One region of the Micromonospora sp. DT47 genome, then DNA from elsewhere that is predicted to be linked to it. Evidence: riboswitches for the same ligand, from Rfam matches in the RefSeq annotation. Region 1 holds a riboswitch; the other holds the start of a gene.
What was found. Region 1 has a riboswitch for ZMP and ZTP ahead of ACLQ2U_RS27910 (bifunctional 5,10-methylenetetrahydrofolate dehydrogenase/5,10-methenyltetrahydrofolate cyclohydrolase). Riboswitches for the same ligand answer to the same signal wherever they lie in the genome.
Positions count from the first base shown of each region.

Region 1 (3,187 bases):
CGGCCGCTGGGCCGGCGCCCCACCTACCCGGCCGCCGCGCCCCGGGTGCAACTCGACCACATCCTCGCCGACCGGCACGGGCTGGACCGGCTCCCGCCGGTCACCGCCGTGAACACCCCCTGCTCCACCATCTCCGACCACCGGCCCCTCGTCGTCGACCTCGGCTGACCCCCGAGCAGGGCGACCCGGGCACCGGGCCGCCCCGCCGGTCGCGGCTCAGCCCTGCCCGGCCGCCCGCTGCGCCGCCCGCACCGCATTGCGAAACAGCATCGCCACCGTCGTCGGACCCACCCCACCGACCCGCGGCGTGATCGCCCCCGCCACCTCGGCGCACGACTCGTCCACGTCCGGCAGCAGCCGCCGCCCCTCGTACCGCACCCCACCGCCGACGACCACCGCGCCCGGCCGGACATGCTCCGGCCGCACGATGCCCGGCACCCCCGCCGCCGCCACCAGGATCTCCGCCCGCCGGGTGTACCGCGGCCAGTCCGCCACCCCGGTGTGCACCACCGTCACCGCCGCGTTCGCCGTCGGCCGCTTCTGCGCCAGCAGCATCGCCAGCGGCCGCCCCAACGTGGCACCCCGACCCAGGATCACCACCTCACGCCCGGACACCGGCACCCCGTGGTACGCCAGCAACGCCTCGATTCCCGCCGGCGTGCACGGCAGCGGCCCCGGCAGCCCCAACGCCAGCCGGCCCATGTTGACCGGGTGCATCCCGTCCACGTCCTTGTCCGGGTCGAGGACCTGCAACGCCCGGTCGTAGTCCAGATGCCCGGGAATCGGATGCTGCACCAGCACCCCGTGCACACCGGAGTCGGCGTTGAAATCCTCCAGCACCCGGTGCAGGTCGGCCTGCGTCGCCGACGCCGGCAGATGCACGTGCGGGGACGCGAAGCCCAGCTCCGCCGCCTGCCGCTGCTTGATCCGGATGTACCCGGCGCTCGCGTCGTCGTCACCCACCAGCACCGTCGCCAGCGCCGGCGTCACCCCCGCCGCGCGCAACGCCGACACCCCCTCGGCCACCTCGGCCAGGATCGTCTCCGCCACCGGCTTACCGGGCAGCAGCCGGGCCGTGGTCGTCGTCGGGGAAGTGGAAGCAGACATGGCTCACCTCGTCCGCGGCGGCCCAGGCGGTCGACCCCCGCGACGAGCTCCCCGATGGTTGACCCATCCCCGTGCCGCCAGTCGCGTCCACCCTCAGCGTGCCACATCTCGACGGCGGACCGCATCCGCCACCTCCCGCGCCGTCGACCAACCGCGCGGCAACCACGCCAGCACCGCGTCCGCGCGCCGCCGCCGGTCCGCCGCCGACGACACCCCCAGGTCCGCCAGCGCCGCGAGGAACCACGGCCGCCGCGCCGCCTCCCGCTCCGGGGCGTCCGCGGCCAGGATCGCGTGACACCGCGCGTACGTGGCCACGACCCAGAACATCGCCTCCCGGTGCGCGCCCGCCGCGACCAGCTCCGCGGCCCCGTCGACCACCACCGGTCGCGCCGCCGCCCTGACGTCCGCGCTGAAGAAGAACCGGGTCCGCGCCACCCGCGCCGCCTCGTCGAACGTGACCGCCAACCCGGCCAGGTGCTCCCGCACCCGCTCCGGACCCGTCCCACCGCCGTCGAGCAGGTCCAGCAGCTCCGGGTACCGGCCGGCCAGCCTGTGCTCCGTCAGCACCTGTCCGGCCAGGACGTACCGCCGTCGCACCGTCGGATCCCGCAGCCCGGCCACCACCGGCAGCACCGCCGTCAGCGACGTGGGGAACAACCACGCCGTCACCTGCTCGTGCAGCGGCGCCGCGGCGTCCAGCACCCGCAGCCCGTCCTCGATCCGCCGGCGCACCCCGCCGCAGCGCCGCCGCACCCACTCCGGGTCGGCGAACCCCGCCGACACCCGCTCCCGGATCGCCGCCAGCCGGCCCGTCGGATCCGTGATGAGGGTGTCGGTCCGGAACGACGGCGCGAACACCCACGACCCCAGCACGTCCTCCGGCGAACCCAGGTCGTCCCAGGTCAGCGCGGTGACCTCCAGCAGCACCCCATCGTGGCGGAACTTGCCCAACTTTCCCGGCTCATCGCGCACCAGCAGCACGTCCACGTCCGACGACGCCGGCAGGACCGCGTCGTCGGACAGGGAAACGGTCGAGCCGCTGAAGAACGCGCCCCGCACGCCGGGGTCGCGGCGGGCGTGCTGGCGTACCCAGTCGACCGCCACCGCCCGCGCCGCGTCCACCCGCATCCGGCCGATCCTGCCACCGGGGAACGACCGCTTAGCACCTGCGCGGTGGCGTCGCCGGCGATCCGCCCGGCCAGCGCGAGCACGGCCACCCTTCACCCAGGACGATCCGCCCTGGCGGTAGCCAGCGGCGCCGCGGTTCTTGCCCGGCATCCTGCTTGTGGACGTTCCCGTCGGTCCAATGCTGCAAAACTGACAAAGTGGATACCAGAGACCGATCTCGGCTGATCAGCTGGGGAGCCCCAGGTTCCCGGGTGACCCGGCTGGAACTGTTCTACGACCTGGTGTTCGCATTCGCGTTCCTCAACGTCGGCACACTGACGTCGGAGCATCTGAGCGCGCGCGGGCTGCTGGAGGCCATGCTCGTACTGGCGCTGCTCTGGTGGTGCTGGAGTGGATTCGCCGCGCTGGGCAACATCCTGCGCGCAGACCAGGGCATCATGCCGCTGCTGGGTTTCGCCGTCATGGCTTCGGTCTTCGTGCTCGTCCTGGCCACGGAGACCGCCTTCCAAACTGATGCCGGAGGACTGGACGGCCCGTTCGTCTTCGCCTGCGCGTATCTGGTGACGTGGGCGATCCTCGTCGGCGCCCTGTGGACCACAGTCGGGCCGAGTTGGCCGGCACGACGGCGGTCACTGGCCCTGAACGCGCTCACGGCCGGCGGAACCGCGATCATCATCGTCGGCGCGGTGGTCCCGCCACGCCTGTTCTCCGCCGGTACCGCCCACACCGTGCGGCTGGCCTGCTGGGTCGTGGCGCTACTCCTGCAGTACGCCGCCGGCGCGCTGGTCGGCCGCACCGGCTGGCGGCTGCGGTCCGTCGGGCACTGGGCTGAGCGACACGCCCTGATCGTGCTCGTCGCTCTCGGCGAATCGGTCATCGCTCTGGGCGTGGGGGCGACGAACCGCAGCGGCGGCCCGATAACCGCCTCCCTCATCACCGCCGCGATACTCGG
Region 1 covers NZ_JBNCLC010000026.1:45,473-48,659, reverse strand. The annotation lists gene ACLQ2U_RS27915 (endonuclease/exonuclease/phosphatase family protein) at 1-168, shown strand, start outside; gene ACLQ2U_RS27910 (bifunctional 5,10-methylenetetrahydrofolate dehydrogenase/5,10-methenyltetrahydrofolate cyclohydrolase) at 217-1,107, opposite strand; ZMP/ZTP riboswitch at 1,121-1,197, opposite strand; gene ACLQ2U_RS27905 (hypothetical protein) at 1,201-2,235, opposite strand; gene ACLQ2U_RS27900 (low temperature requirement protein A) at 2,487-3,187, shown strand, end outside.

Region 2 (3,187 bases), on a different contig from region 1:
GGTGATGTACCCCGAGGTCCGCAAGCTCCTGCCGGACTTGGAGGACGACATCCTCGAGTCGTACGAGGAGCACCACGTGGCCGACCTGCTCTGCGCGGAGCTGGCCGCAATGGACGCCTCCGACGAGCGCTTCGTCGCCAAGACCACGGTGCTCATCGAGAACGTCGAGCACCACGTCGAGGAGGAGGAGCAGGAGTGGTTCCCCAAGGTGCGGGAGGCGCTCGGCCGCAACCAGCTCCAGGAGATCGGCGAACGGATGATCGCGATGCGCGCGGACGCGCCGCGCAACCCCAGCGACCCGAAGGCGGTCAAGAGCGCGCGTGACGCCGCCACCGCCTGACCGACGCACGACTCCGGGGCCCGGCCGAATGGCCGGGCCCCGTTGCGTCTCACCAGGCGGTCGGCGGCCGGCCCTGCGGCGCGGGCAGGATCTGACGCACCCGTCCCGGGGGTACGTCCCGGCGCCGCCACTCCCGGGGATAGCCCACCGAGACCTCCTCGAAGCGCACCCCGTCGTACCAGGTGGTGCGCGGGATGTGCAGGTGCCCGTAGACCATCGCGACGGCGGCGTAGCGCCGGTGCCAGTCGGCGGTGGCCTCGGTGCCGCACCACTGGGCGAAGATCGGGTAGCGCAGGACGTCGGTCGGTTCGCGGACCAGCGGCCAGTGGTTGACCAGCACGGTCGGCAGCGCCGGGTCGCGCTCGTCCAACCGTCGGGCGGTCTCGGCGACCCGGGCGGCGCACCAGTCCGGGCGGCTCGGGTACGGGTCGGGGTGCAGCAGGAACTCGTCGGTGCAGACGACCCCGGTCCGGTACGCCTCGGCCAGCGCCGCCTCGCGGGTGTCGAACCCGGCCGGTCGCCAGCTGTGGTCGTAGAGCAGGAACAGCGGCGCGACCAGCGCCGGCCCGCCCGGCCCCCGCCACACCCGGTACGCGTCCTCGGGGGTGACCACCCCGAGTCGCCGGCACACCTCGACCAGGTGCCGGTAACGCTCCACCCCGCGCAGGGTGACCGGGTCGACCGGCGGGGTCCACAGCTCGTGGTTGCCGGGCGCCCAGATCACCGTGTCGTACCGCTCGGCGAGCAGGCCGAGGGCCCACTCGACGTCGGCGACGGTCTCCGCCACGTCGCCGGCCACCAGCAGCCAGTCCCGGGGCGAGGACGGCCGCAACGCCTCGACCAGCGCCCGGTTCGCCGCGTGTCCGACGTGCAGGTCGCTGGTGGCCACCAGGCTGCCGGCGTCCTCCCCTGACATCCGTCGATCGTACGCACGCCGCCCCCGCGCCGTGGGCGCGCGGGAGCGGCGGAGTTCGGCGAGGTGGACCGGGACCCCCGGGGGGCGACCCGGTAGGATCGGCGGCGGGCCGTGACTGGCGCGTGGGGATGGAGCACCCTCGGGAAGCGGTCCCGTCATGAGGATGCACGCCGAGCGCCTGGGCCTTCCACACGTCACCAGGAGGTCGCATGTCGCTGAACGCCGAATCCACCGCCTTCCGCAGCGCGCTCGAGGTGATCCGCGCCGTCGAGCCGCGGGTGGCCGACGCCATCGGCGCGGAGCTGGCCGACCAGCGCGAGTCGCTCAAGCTCATCGCCAGCGAGAACTACGCCTCCCCGGCCACCCTGCTGGCGATGGGGAACTGGTTCAGCGACAAGTACGCCGAGGGCACCGTCGGCCGCCGCTTCTACGCCGGCTGCCAGAACGTGGACACCGTCGAGGCGCTCGCCGCCGAGCACGCCCGCGAGCTGTTCGGCGCCGCGCACGCGTACGTGCAGCCGCACTCCGGCATCGACGCCAACCTGGTGGCGTTCTGGGCGATCCTGGCCGACCGGGTGGAGTCCCCCGCGCTGAAGAAGGCCCAGGTACGACAGGTCAACGACCTCACCGAGGCGGACTGGTTCGCGCTGCGCCGGGAGCTGGGCAACCAGCGGATGCTCGGCATGTCGCTGGACGCCGGCGGCCACCTCACCCACGGCTTCCGGCCGAACATCTCCGGCAAGATGTTCGACCAGCGCAGCTACGGCACCGACCCGGCCACCGGGCTGATCGACTACGACAAGGTGGCCGAGGCGGCCCGCGAGTTCAAGCCGCTGATCCTGGTCGCCGGCTACTCGGCGTACCCGCGGAAGGTCAACTTCCGGATCATGCGGGAGATCGCCGAGTCGGTCGGCGCCACCTTCATGGTGGACATGGCGCACTTCGCCGGACTGGTCGCGGGCAAGGTCTTCACCGGCGACTTCGACCCGGTGCCGCACGCGCACATCGTCACCACCACCACCCACAAGTCGCTGCGCGGCCCGCGCGGCGGCATGGTGCTCTGCGGGCCGGAGCTGGCCGACCAGGTCGACCGGGGTTGCCCGATGGTGCTCGGCGGCCCGCTGCCGCACGTGATGGCCGCCAAGGCGGTCGCCCTGGCCGAGGCCCGCCGCCCCGACTTCGCCGACTACGCCCAGCGCATCGTCGACAACGCGCAGGCGCTCGCCGAGGGCCTGCTGCGCCGGGGCACGAAGCTGGTCACCGGGGGCACCGACAACCACCTGGTGCTCCTCGACATCTCCGGCTACGGCCTGACCGGCCGGCAGGCCGAGCAGGCGCTGCTCGACTCGGGCATCGTGACCAACCGCAACGCGGTCCCGCAGGACCCGAACGGCGCCTGGTACACCTCGGGCATCCGGATCGGCACCCCGGCGCTGACCACCCGTGGCCTGGGCACCGCGGAGATGGACCAGACGGCCGAGCTGATCCACACCGTGCTCAGCCAGACGAGCCCCAGGTCGAACGCCGACGGCACCCCCTCCAAGGCCAAGTACGTCCTCGACGCGGCCCTGGCCGACAAGGTCAGCAAGCAGGCCAGCGACCTGCTGACGGGCTTCCCTCTCTACCCCGCCGTCGACCTGGCCTGACGCACACCCAGGTCCGCACACCCACGTCGATCATGGAGTTGTGGTGCCCGGTCCGGCCGGATTCAGGGGCATCCGTCCCCACCACAACTCCATGATCGCCGAGGTCACCCCAAGGTGAGGGCGCGGTGGCGGAGGGTGCGGAGGCGGTGGAGGACGTCGGTGCCGCCCCGGCCGAAGTGGTCGTGCAGGGCGCGGTCCTCCGCGGAGAGGGCGTCGTAGGTGGCGGCGCGGGTCGGGTCGGGGTGGAAGGTCTCGCGGTGGGCGGCGCCCATCGCCGCGGACGCG
Region 2 covers NZ_JBNCLC010000006.1:68,797-71,983, forward strand. The annotation lists gene ACLQ2U_RS11475 (hemerythrin domain-containing protein) at 1-340, shown strand, start outside; gene ACLQ2U_RS11480 (metallophosphoesterase family protein) at 390-1,256, opposite strand; ZMP/ZTP riboswitch at 1,358-1,447, shown strand; gene ACLQ2U_RS11485 (glycine hydroxymethyltransferase) at 1,466-2,902, shown strand; gene ACLQ2U_RS11490 (hypothetical protein) at 3,007-3,187, opposite strand, start outside.
Region 2: another riboswitch for ZMP and ZTP. It lies ahead of ACLQ2U_RS11485 (glycine hydroxymethyltransferase); the one in region 1 lies ahead of ACLQ2U_RS27910 (bifunctional 5,10-methylenetetrahydrofolate dehydrogenase/5,10-methenyltetrahydrofolate cyclohydrolase).